One region of the Streptomyces sp. NTD91 genome, then DNA from elsewhere that is predicted to be linked to it. Evidence: riboswitches for the same ligand, from Rfam matches in the RefSeq annotation. Region 1 holds a riboswitch; each other region holds the start of a gene.

Region 1 (2,934 bases):
GCTCCAGCAGGATCGTCGTCGCGTTCGGGTAGTCCTCCTCGAACTGGAGGATGTTGCGGATCGTCGCGCCACGGAAGGCGTAGATCGACTGGTCCGCGTCACCGACGACGCACAGTTCGGCGGGCGGGATGTCGTACTCCCCGGGCGGGGTGTTCTCGTCGCGCTCGCCGGTGCCCACCAGCTCGCGGACGAGCGCGTACTGGGCGTGGTTGGTGTCCTGGTACTCGTCGACCAGCACGTGCCGGAAGCGACGGCGGTAGTGCTCTGCGACGTCCGGGAAGGCGCGCAGCAGGTTGACCGTCGTCATGATCAGGTCGTCGAAGTCGAGCGCGTTCGCCTCGCGGAGGCGTGACTGGTAGAGCGCATAGGCCTGGGCGAGAGTCTTCTCGAAACCGTCGGTGGCCTGGGCGGCGAAGTCCTCCTCGTCGATCAGCTCGTTCTTCAGATTGCTGATCTTCGCACTGAAGGACTTCGGCGGGAAGCGCTTGGGGTCGAGGTCCAGGTCGCGGCAGACCAGTGCCATCAGGCGCTTGCTGTCGGCGGCGTCGTAGATGGAGAAACTGGAGGTGAAGCCGAGCTTCTTGCTCTCGCGGCGCAGGATGCGCACGCACGCGCTGTGGAAGGTCATCACCCACATCGCGTTCGCGCGCGGGCCGACGAGCTGCTCGACACGCTCCTTCATCTCGCCCGCTGCCTTGTTCGTGAAGGTGATCGCGAGGATCTGGCCCGGGTGCACGTTCCGCTCGGCGAGCAGGTGGGCGATGCGGTGGGTGAGCACGCGGGTCTTGCCGGAGCCCGCACCGGCGACGATGAGCAGCGGGGAGCCGGCGTGCCGGACCGCGGCGCGCTGGTTGTCGTTCAGCCCTTCCAGCAGGGCCGCCGCGTCGAGGACGGGGCGCGGGGCGCCGTCGCGGTAGTGGGTGTCCCGGTCCGGCGGCGTGTCGAACTTCCCACCGAACAGATCGTCCGGCAGCGGCTCCGGAGTGTGATCGTCCTCGGGCGGCGGCGGAGGTTCCCCCTCGTGCCCGCGAGGGGCCTGGAGGTCCGCCAGGAAGCTGTCGTCAAAGAGGCTGCTCATCGCTCTACGAGTCTAGGGCGCCCCGCCGACAACCGGTCGCCGTCCCGGAAAGACGGCCGTCACAGGAGGCACGCGAGTCCCCTCACCCTGCGGAATCACCCGATGACATCGCGGTGATCCCGGCGTCGGATCACAAAAATGTATCGGACATATCACGCACCAACCTTCACACTAGTCACACGAGTTGGCTAGGTTGCCGTCGGGCCGCGTGCGCGGCCTCCGCCGAGTCCGGCGCGCCCCGCGGCGCCCGGAGCCGGGGACCCAACCGATCCCGGGGTGAATCGGCCGACTCCCGACGGGACGACGCCGTAGGGCAACCCTTCCGAACCGCCGCCCGAACCCGACAGCTAACCCGGTAGGCGGCCCATTGGAAGGAGTCGCCTCCTTGGCGTCGCACCGCAAGCCGCGCCCCGGCGGGACCTCTGGAGCGGGCCTCCGCACCCCCGCCCTCGCCACCGCAGCCCTCACCTCCATGGCCGTGTTCTCGCAGACCGCCGAGGCCGCCCCGAGAGCCGATCACGACAAGCCCAGCCTGGAGGAGGTCGAGAAGAAGGTCGACGACCTCTACCGCCAGGCGGAGTCGGCGACCGAGAAGTACGACGCGGCCAAGGAGCGGACCGGCCGGCAGCGGGGACGTGTGGACGCTCTCCGCGACGAGCTCGCCCGGCGCACCGAGCGCCTCAACAAGGCCCGCGACGAGCTGGGTTCCTTCGCCGCGGCCCAGTACCGCACCGGTGCCGCCGCTCCCGACACGGCCACCTTCCTGCTGGCGAACGACCCGCAGGACTACTTCGACCAGAGCCAGCTCATGAACCGGCTGACCTCGCGGGAGAAGAGCGCGGTGGACGCCTACATCGGCGAGCAGGCCGCGACGATGAAGGATCGGCGGCAGGCCGCGGAAGGCCTGCGGACGCTGGACGCGTCGCAGCACGAGTTGCAGACCGCCAAGGCCACCGTGCAGCAGAAACTGGCCTCCGCGCGCGAGCTGCTGTCGTCGCTGACGGCCCAGGAGAAGGCGCGGCTGGCCGCCATCGAGCGGGAGAAGCAGCAGGAGGCGGCACGCAAGGCGGCCGAGCTGGCGAAGCGGCAGGCGGCTCAGCAGCAGACCGGCTCGTCCTCGTCGTCCTCGCCGACGGGGTCGGGCTCCGGCTCGGCCGGGTCCACGACAGCCGGCTCGTACGACACGAAGGCCGAGAAGGCGATCGCCTTCGCCCGTGCGCAGATCGGCAAGCCCTATGTGTGGGGCGCCACCGGCCCGGACTCCTACGACTGCTCCGGTCTCACCCAGGCCGCCTGGAAGGCCGCCGGCGTCACCCTTCCGCGTACCACGTACGACCAGGTCGATGCAGGCACCACGGTCTCGCTGACCGACGCGCGGCCGGGTGATCTGATCTTCTTCTACGACGACATCAGCCACGTCGGCATCTACATCGGCAACGGCATGATGATCCACGCGCCGAAGCCGGGCGCGTACGTCCGCGAGGAGTCCATCTACTACGGCGGCGAGTCGATCATCCACAGCGTGGTGCGCCCCGGCTGACCGGCCCGGTCCGCGTGCACCCCAGGCGCGGTACGGGCATGCTCCGTCCGCACGCGCGCGTGGCCGTTGTTCTCACGTCCATCACGCGCGTGCAGGCGTTTTCCCCTCCCCCCGCGCGCCCTTCCCGGGCGGGGCGCCGCGGCTCCCTAGCATCGGCACATGCCCGGCATTTCAGGTCTGCGCGCGTGGGGGGCGGAGCGGTCCCCCGCGGCCGGGTCCGCGGTGATGGCGACCGGCACCCTGTCGATGGGCCTGCATCTGACCGGCGCCGAGATCCTTTCCCGAGCGGCGTTGGCGCTGGCCTGGGTGGCCTGGG
Region 2 (2,934 bases), on a different contig from region 1:
CAGGGCCAGCCGAGCGACCTGCTCATCCAGGCCGAGGAACTGGCCCGGATCCGCGCGCTGACGGAGGAGATGCTGGTACGGCACACCGGGCGCAGGGCCGAGCAGGTCCACCGCGACCTGGAGCGGGACCTCGTCCTGGACGCCCCCGCGGCGGTGGCCTACGGCCTGGTGGACGCCATCGTGCCCACCCGGCGGAGCACCCCGGGTGCAGCGGACGCGAGGTGAGCCGCCGATGCTTCCGGACCTGCCGCCGTTGCCCGCACTCACGCGCGCCGAGGGCGACCTGATCGACCGTTACCTGGAGGCCGCCGACCTGCTGGGCCGGGTCAATCCCGCGCACGGTGGCGACACCTATCGCGGACTGCGTGCGGCCCAGGCCCTGGTGCGCAAGGCGGCAGAGCTGCGTGACGCCCTCGCGCTGATGCACCGGCGGGGCGAGACGGAGCTGTACGGGGACACGCTGGCACGGGCTTTGCGGGTGCTGGACGGTGAACGCCGGACCGCGCGCGTCGCGCTCCCGCCGGACGGCGGCGGCTGATCCGGACGCCCGACCCGGCCGGACGGGACCCGGGTGTCGACGGGTGCCGCCCGGACGGGAGTTGAAACGGCCCGAACGACGTACCGCCGACCGGTGTATATCCGCCTCGTTCTCCGGGCCTCCCGACTTGCGCTCCACGCCGGTCCGAAGTTCGCGGGAAAGCGCATCGTCCCAGGTCCGGGGCTACGTCCGCGATCTGACGTGGTGTCCGACATCGCCCGGTCCACCCGAACGGGCGAGTGGTGAGCAACGCCACAAATTCCCGGATGCATTGGGATTTTCGGACCGGTGTGGGCGAAGATCCCGTCCGACGACAAGCCCCCGCCACCGCGGCGGGGCGGTCCGGGCGGACGCCGAGTCCTGCCGCCGCCCGGATGACCGGTCGACAGGAGTGGATCGGCAGGAGTGGAGGACCCAGGCAAGACGGGTCGCCGGAACGGATGTTCGTCTGCGCGTCACAGAACCCTCTGTGCGCCGCAGCCGGGCGGAGGTTACGAGCAGCCCTTGGGGTGAAGCCGCGGCAACGCGGCCGGGCAACTTCGCCAGCCCGAATCCGACAGGTCATCCTTCACAGGCGGCTGACGAAGGGTTGCGCATGACTGCGCTCAATCGTGTCCCGTCGCTCATGGCCCGGGCCGGCACGGCCTCGGCCCTCACCCTCGCCGCCGTCGGCGGCTCGATCGCGGTCCCCGGCCTCGCCACGGATGCCTCGGCAGCGACCCTCGCGACGAAGGCATTGCAGGTCGCGGCCTCCAAGAAGGGGGCGCCGTACCAGTACGGGGCCACCGGGCCGCGCAGGTTCGACTGCTCGGGGCTGACGCTCTACTCGTTCAAGAAGGCGGGCAAGAGCCTGCCGCGTACCGCAGCCGCGCAGTACAACAAGACGCACCACATCTCCGCCGGCAGCCGCAGGGCCGGTGACCTGGTGTTCTTCCACTCGGGCTCGTACGTCTACCACGTCGGCATCTACGCCGGGCACGGGAAGATCTGGCACGCGCCGAGGACCGGGGACGTGGTGAGGCTCCAGAAGATCTGGACCAGGAGCGTCTGGTACGGCCGGGTCAGCTGACCCCTGTCAGGTCCGGAGCGGCTCCAGCAGCAGGGCCGCTCCGCGCACCGTCGGCGCCACCCCGGTGCCCGCCTGGAGCCCACGGGCGGCCCGGGGCCGGCGGCGCGCGCAGCCGACCCGGTGTGCGCGCACGGCGACGGAGCACGCAGGCGCCACACCGGCCCTCCCCCAGAACAACACCTCCCGTCCGGCCCGGCCCGAAGGCTGCCGTTGCCGTGTCGGCCGGCTAGGGCGTGTTTCGAAAGTCCCGTCTGGTCCGCGACGCCTGGCACGGCACCTCGCCGCGTTGTCGGGATCGTCCACGTACGCCCGGTACGAGGACGACCCTCCGCCTTGCGATGCACCGCACCAGACGCCGCGGACCCCGCCCTCCGGGCGGACGACGCCACTTTCCAAACACGCCCTAGTGGGACCGTTCCGCCGGGACGATCCAGGGGAGTTCGATGGAGACCGTCTTGCCGCCCTCACGGGTGGGGCGGACACGGAGCCTGCCGCCGCACTCCGCGGTGAGCCAGCGGATGATGACCATGCCGCGCCCGTTGTCCTGCTGGACGGCGGCGGGCAGTCTCTTCGGGAAGCGCGGGTGACTGTCCGTCACGCCGATGCGGAGGTGTTCGTCGCAGTCCAGGGCGATGTCGACCGTGAAGGTGGGTGATTGACCGAAGGTGTGCTGTACGGCGTTCGTGGCGAGTTCGGAGACGATGAGTCGCACTGTGTCGGCCACCTCGGTGTCCGACGGCAGGCCCCACTCCGCGAGCGTGCCCACGACATACGTGCGGGCCGCGGAGACCGAGGCGGGATCGCTCGGCAGAGTGACGGATGCTTCCAGATGGTCTGCCATGGCGACGTCGTCCCTTTCCCACGGGCCCGCAGTCCGACACGGCGCGGATGGTTCGAGTACGGTCCCGGACTGGTGCTTGCTCGTCAGCCTGCCACCACCGGGCCGGTCACGGGGAGCGATCCACCAAGATATGCATATATCTGTCGCTCGAAGCGGTGAACTCTCCTACGCGAGACCGTATCCGGGCGGTCCGGAAGGAGTAAGGAGGAGCCCATGCAGAACGGGCCGGCAGTGCGCCGCCGCAAACTGGGTGCCGAACTGCGCACGCTGCGTACCGGTGCCGGGCTCACGAGCGGTGAGGCGGCTCGGCTGGTCGGCTGGCACCAGTCGAAGGTCAGTCGTATCGAGACCGGTGCCAGCGGCGTGAAACCAGCGGATGTGCGGTTACTCCTCGACGCCTACGAGGTGTACGACGGACAACTGCGCGAGCTTCTGCTGATGCTGGCGGGCTCCGACGACACCGGCGGCCGGCACCGCTGGTGGCAC
Region 3 (2,934 bases), on a different contig from region 1:
GAGGAGACGGCCAAGTGACCGAGCTCGCCACCATGGACTTCCACCCCCAGCCGCAGCCCGGCGAGGCCAGGCCGTGGGCGTTCCCGGCCCCCGAGCGCTCGGCTCTGGACAGCGGCCTGACCGTGCTGCGCTGCCACCGCCCCGGCCAGCAGGTCGTCGCCGTCGAGGTGCTGCTGGACGCGCCGCTGGACGCCGAGCCGGCCGGTCTGGACGGTGTCGCCACGATCATGGCGCGGGCCTTCTCCGAGGGCACCGACAAGCACTCCGCGGAGGAGTTCGCCGCCGAGTTGGAGCGCGCGGGCGCCACCCTGGACGCGCACGCGGACCACCCCGGCGTCCGGCTCAGCCTGGAGGTCCCGGCCTCCCGCCTTGCCAAGGGCCTCGACCTGCTCGCCGACGCCCTGCGGGCGCCCGCCTTCGCCGAGAGCGAGGTCGAGCGGCTGGTCCGCAACCGCCTGGACGAGATCCCGCACGAGCTGGCCAACCCCTCGCGCCGCGCCGCCAAGGAGCTCTCCAAGGAGCTGTTCCCGGCGGCCGCGCGCATGTCGCGCCCCCGCCAGGGCACCGAGGAGACGGTCGAGAAGATCGACGCCGCTGCCGTGCGCGCCTTCTACGACCGGCACGTACGTCCCGCCACGGGCACCGCGGTCGTGGTCGGCGACCTCACCGGCGTCGACCTGGACGCGCTGCTCGCCGACACCCTGGGCGCCTGGACCGGCACCTCGGGCGAGCCGCGGCCCGTGCCGCCGGTGACCGCCGACGACACCGGGCGCGTGGTCATCGTGGACCGGCCCGGCGCCGTCCAGACGCAGCTGCTCATCGGCCGGATCGGACCCGACCGGCACGACCGCGTGTGGCCCGCCCAGGTGCTCGGCACGTACTGCCTCGGCGGCACCCTCACCTCCCGACTGGACCGCGTCCTGCGTGAGGAGAAGGGCTACACCTACGGGGTGCGCGCCTTCGGGCAGGTCCTCAGGTCCGCGCCGGACGGGACGGGTGCGTCGATGCTCGCCATCAGCGGCTCCGTGGACACCCCCAACACCGGTCCCGCGCTGGACGACCTGTGGAAGGTGCTGCGCACCCTCGCGGCGGAGGGCCTGACCGACGCCGAGCGGGACGTGGCGGTGCAGAACCTGGTCGGGGTGGCGCCGCTGAAGTACGAGACCGCGGCGGCCGTGGCGAGCACGCTGGCCGACCAGGTCGAGCAGCACCTGCCCGACGACTTCCAGGCGACGCTGTATCAGCGGCTCGCGGCCACGGGCACGGTGGAGGCCACGGCCGCCGTCGTGAACGCCTTCCCGGTGGACCGCCTGGTGACGGTGCTGGTCGGTGACGCCTCCCGGATCAAGGCACCGGTGGAGGCGCTCGGCATCGGCGAAGTGACCGTCGTGGCGGCCGAGTAGCCGCCATGCGCGCCCGGGGCTCCGACGGTCCGCGGACCGTCGGAGCCCCGGGCTGTTCCACTCCCTTCCTCAGATGCCCGATTTGAGGCGGAGGTTGCGTGTCTGCCCTGTGGGATGCGCAACAAAGGCCCCGCTTCGTTTGGGATTCGGAAGCGGGTTTCCGTAGCGTCGTGCGGGCTGTTCGTCGGCAGTGCGCGTACCCGCGGCACCGGACAGCATCGCCGAGTCCCCGTACGGCGCGAGCCAGGGGAGCCGGGGACCCACGTCCCTGGGGTGAATCGGGCGCCCGCGCGAACGGTGTGGGGCCCGTAGGAGACCTTCCTGCTCCGAACCCGTCAGCTAACCCGGTAGGCGAGAGGGAAGGAAAGGACAAGCCACTCCATGGCGTTCACGTGCGCCACCGGGAAGCACCGCAAGCCCGGCCGGGTCAAGCGCACCTCCGCTCAGGCGGCCGGTATCGCGGCCCTCACCACCACCGGTGTCCTCGGCGCCCTCGCCGCCTCCCCGGCGCTCGCCGCCGAGAACACCGTGGAGCAGACCGGCCTCACCCCGGTCCTCACCGTCAGCGACGACGTGGCCGAGCACATCGACGCGCAGGCCGCCGCGCAGAAGCGGGCCGCCGAGCAGAGGGCGGCCGAGGAGGCCGCGGTCAGGAAGGCGAAGCAGGAACGGCAGGCCCGGGAGCGCGCGGCGCGCGAGGCCGAGCGCAGGCGCCTGCTGAACACCTTCGTCGCCCCGATCGCGGACTCCTACGTCTCCACCGGCTACAAGGCCAGCAGTTCCCTGTGGTCGTCCGGCTCGCACACCGGCATCGACTTCCACGCGGCAGGCGGCACGCCCGTCCACGCGGTCGGCTCCGGCACCGTCGTCTCCACCGGCTGGGGCGGCGCGTACGGCAACCAGATCGTGATCAGGATGGCCGACGGAATGTACACCCAGTACGGCCATCTGTCGTCCATCGGCGTCTCGGTCGGCCAGCGGGTCGTCCCCGGCCAGCAGATCGGCCTGTCCGGCGCGACCGGCAACACCACGGGCCCGCACCTGCACTTCGAGGCCCGTACGACGCCCGACTACGGCTCCGACGTCGACCCCGTCGCCTACCTCCGCAAGCACGGCGTGAACGTCTGACGCCCCGGCGACGGCGGACGCGGCCCCGGCCCACCGGCCGGGGCTTTCGCCGTTTTCCCACCGGCTCCGCCCCGGTCCGCTGACCAAAAAATATCCATTGCTTCCGGCCCGCCGTCGGAAATTCCGGCTCATTGGAATAGAGTCACGGAACGGGCGTCCATCGTCGGCGTTTCACGGGGATTAAGGCGGAGGTCGGGCATGCGTATTCCGGCGCACTCGGTGTGCACGGCGATCCGGGACGACATCATCGCCGGTGTGCACGAGCGCGGCGGCCGCCTCACCGAGGAAGTCCTGGCCCGCCGCTACGGCGTCTCGCGTGTCCCGGTCCGGGAGGCCCTGCGCACTCTGGAGGCCGAGGGCTTCGTCGTGACGCGCCGGCATGCGGGCGCGTGCGTGGCCGAGC
Region 4 (2,934 bases), on a different contig from region 1:
CCACACCCAGCTGCTGCGGCTGGGCCTCGCCGACGAACTCCAGCTGGTCCTCGCGCCGCTGTTCGTCGGCGACCCGGCCGCGCCCCGCCTGTTCGGGCCCGGCGGCTACCAGGCCGGACGGCTGCGGCTCACCGAGACCCGCCGCATCGAGGACGTGGTCCTCATGCGGTACGAGCCCACCGCCCCCGGCAGCGGGCCGCTCCCCACCGCCGCCGACCGGCACTGGCTGCGCACCGCCTGCGAGCTGGCCGCGCTGTGCCCGCCCTCGAAGACGGCGTTCAGCGTCGGTGCGGTCGTGGTCGCCGCCGACGGTACGGAGCTGGCCCGCGGCCACTCGCGGGAGGGCGGGGACGCGGCGGTCCACGCGGAGGAGGCCGCGCTGGCGAAGCTCGATCCGGCCGACCCACGGCTGGCCGGCGCCACCGTCTACAGCAGCCTGGAGCCCTGCGCCCGGCGCGCCTCGCGGCCCGTGCCCTGCGCCGAGCTGATCCTCCGGGCGGGGGTACGGCGGGTGGTCACGGCATGGCGGGAGCCGGACACGTTCGTGGCGGAGGCCGACGGGACCGGAGTCCTCGTCGACGGGGGTGCGCAGGTGGTCGTCCTGCCGGAGCTGGAGGATCTCGCCAAGGCGGCGAACGGCCACCTGCTGGGATGACACTCAGGGCCGGAAACCACCGTGGTTTCCGGCCCTGAGTCTTCAGTAGCGGGGACAGGATTTGAACCTGCGACCTCTGGGTTATGAGCCCAGCGAGCTACCGAGCTGCTCCACCCCGCGTCGTTGTGACTCCAGCATACACCCATCGGCGGGCGGCCCGACGACACCCCCGGCCACCCCTCACCGAGGGTGAGCGGACGACCGCCCTCCGCATAACATCTGAGACACCATCAAAAACGCCGACACTGCTGGATGCCGGTCAACTCGCCCGTTTTGCTGTGCTCCTGACCGGTAAGTCCGCGACCGTGAACGTTAATGATCAAGCCGAACGGCTTGGAAAGTGCCTGGCAGGTCTATTAACGTTCGATAACGCAGCGCGGTCGTCCCAGCCGTCACAAGAGGCGGCTCCGTGCGCACGCGCCGAATCCCGCGAGGGAACCGGGGAACCACCATCTTGGGGTGAATCACGCGGATGCCGACGTGAACTCGCAGAGTCCACGTCTCGTATACGTGCGTAGGAGACCTTCCTGCTCCGAACCCGTCAGCTAACCCGGTAGGCGGAGGAAGGAAAGGAGTACGCCCGAGTGGCGTCCAACCGGCCCGCCCCACAAGCTCCGTTCATGCCCCCGCAAGCCGACCCGGAAACCTTCGGCTACGGCGCCTACCGCGCCGAGGAGGGGCCCTGGGAGGAGTGGAACCCCACCGAGGACTCCGTCGTCCCGGTCCGCGGCCGGCACCGGGTCGCCAAGCAGCGTGGCGGCTTCGCGCGCAGCTCCACCGTTCTCGGCGTCGGCGTGATGGCCGCGGTCGGCGCGGGCGGCATGGCCAGCGCCAACACCGGCAAGCCGCCCGTCTCCATCTCGCTGCCGGACCTGGACTCCGTCGAGCACCTCTTCGGCGGCTCCTCCCACACGCCCGAGGCGACCGCCACCGGGCTCAGCAAGGTCGGCACCACCACCGACAGCGCCGACAGCGGCAACGCCGCCGAGGCCCTGCGCAACCGGATCATGGCCCAGGCCGAGCAGCAGCGGGGCCAGGCCGACAGCAAGGCCACCGCCGCCACGCTCGCCGCCACCGAGAAGCAGATCGCCGACGCGGCCGCCAAGGCGGAGAAGGAGGCCGCCGCCAAGGCAGCCGCCGCCAAGGAGAAGGCGGAGGCCGACGCCAAGAAGGCCGCCGAGGCCAAGCGGCTGGCCGAGCTGGCCAAGGAGTACACCCTGCCGGTCGTCTCGTACACGATCACCGGCACCTTCGGGGAGCCGGGCGCGATGTGGTCCTCCGGCTACCACACCGGTCTCGACTTCGCCGCCCCCACCGGCACCCTCATCAAGGCCATCCACAGCGGCACGGTCACCGAGGCCGGCTGGGCCGGTGCCTACGGCTACCGCACCGTGCTGACCCTGGACGACGGCACTGAGCTGTGGTTCTGCCACCAGTCCTCGATCAACGTCTCCGTCGGCCAGAAGGTCTCCACGGGCCAGGTCATCGGCCGCGTCGGCGCCACCGGCAACGTCACCGGCCCGCACCTGCATCTGGAGGTCCACCCGAACGGGCAGGCCGCCGCCGTCGACCCGGCGCCCTGGCTGCGCGCCAAGGGCCTCAACCCCTGAGCCCCACTGCTCTTTTCGCGGGATTCCGACGCCGGTGGTGGAATGCGGTCATCCACCGCCGGCGTTGACTTGGAGCATGACTTCTCTGCGCACACTCGGCTCCTCCGACCTCGAGGTCTTTCCGCTCTGCCTGGGCGGCAACGTCTTCGGCTGGACCGCGGACGAGGAGACCTCCTTCGCCGTCCTCGACGCCTACGCGGAGGCCGGCGGCAACTTCATCGACACCGCCGACTCCTACTCGGCCTGGATCGAGGGGCACAAGGGCGGCGAGTCCGAGACGGTCCTCGGCAAGTGGATCAAGTCCCGCGGCAACCGCGACCGCGTCGTCATCGCCACCAAGGTCAGCCAGCACCCCGAGTACCAGGGGCTGTCCGCCGCCAACATCAAGGCCGCGGCCGACGCCTCCCTGCGTCGCCTGGACACCGACCACATCGACCTCTACTACACCCACTTCGACAAGCCCGAGATCCCCGTCGAGGAGATCATCGGCGCGCTGGACGAGCTGGTCAGGGCGGGCAAGGTCCGGTACATCGCCGCCTCCAACATCAGTCCGGAGCGGCTGAAGGCCTCGCTCGACCTCTCCGACCGCGAGGGCCTGGCCCGCTATGTCGCCCTCCAGCCCCACTACAACCTGGTCTCCCGCGACACCTACGAGGGCCCGCTGCGGGA

The links. A riboswitch is a leader RNA that binds a small molecule or an ion and turns the genes downstream of it on or off. The one in region 1 is predicted to bind cyclic di-AMP.
Region 2: another riboswitch for cyclic di-AMP. It lies ahead of AC5WRT_RS10860 (C40 family peptidase); the one in region 1 lies ahead of AC5WRT_RS03745 (C40 family peptidase).
Region 3: another riboswitch for cyclic di-AMP. It lies ahead of AC5WRT_RS21445 (M23 family metallopeptidase); the one in region 1 lies ahead of AC5WRT_RS03745 (C40 family peptidase).
Region 4: another riboswitch for cyclic di-AMP. It lies ahead of AC5WRT_RS07425 (M23 family metallopeptidase); the one in region 1 lies ahead of AC5WRT_RS03745 (C40 family peptidase).

The regions. Positions count from the first base shown of each region.
Region 1 covers NZ_JCAJZW010000002.1:237,683-240,616, forward strand. The annotation lists gene pcrA (DNA helicase PcrA) at 1-1,078, opposite strand, end outside; cyclic di-AMP (ydaO/yuaA leader) riboswitch at 1,289-1,457, shown strand; gene AC5WRT_RS03745 (C40 family peptidase) at 1,464-2,618, shown strand; gene AC5WRT_RS03750 (tellurite resistance/C4-dicarboxylate transporter family protein) at 2,778-2,934, shown strand, end outside.
Region 2 covers NZ_JCAJZW010000007.1:123,546-126,479, reverse strand. The annotation lists gene AC5WRT_RS10870 (ATP-dependent Clp protease proteolytic subunit) at 1-225, shown strand, start outside; gene AC5WRT_RS10865 (hypothetical protein) at 233-538, shown strand; cyclic di-AMP (ydaO/yuaA leader) riboswitch at 1,001-1,130, shown strand; gene AC5WRT_RS10860 (C40 family peptidase) at 1,134-1,607, shown strand; gene AC5WRT_RS10855 (hypothetical protein) at 1,614-1,763, opposite strand; gene AC5WRT_RS10850 (ATP-binding protein) at 2,011-2,448, opposite strand; gene AC5WRT_RS10845 (helix-turn-helix domain-containing protein) at 2,662-2,934, shown strand, end outside.
Region 3 covers NZ_JCAJZW010000020.1:116,747-119,680, forward strand. The annotation lists gene AC5WRT_RS21435 (M16 family metallopeptidase) at 1-18, shown strand, start outside; gene AC5WRT_RS21440 (M16 family metallopeptidase) at 15-1,403, shown strand; cyclic di-AMP (ydaO/yuaA leader) riboswitch at 1,613-1,772, shown strand; gene AC5WRT_RS21445 (M23 family metallopeptidase) at 1,785-2,531, shown strand; gene AC5WRT_RS21450 (GntR family transcriptional regulator) at 2,730-2,934, shown strand, end outside.
Region 4 covers NZ_JCAJZW010000004.1:290,978-293,911, forward strand. The annotation lists gene AC5WRT_RS07415 (dihydrofolate reductase family protein) at 1-655, shown strand, start outside; tRNA gene AC5WRT_RS07420 (tRNA-Met) at 702-775, opposite strand; cyclic di-AMP (ydaO/yuaA leader) riboswitch at 1,064-1,230, shown strand; gene AC5WRT_RS07425 (M23 family metallopeptidase) at 1,240-2,265, shown strand; gene AC5WRT_RS07430 (aldo/keto reductase) at 2,342-2,934, shown strand, end outside.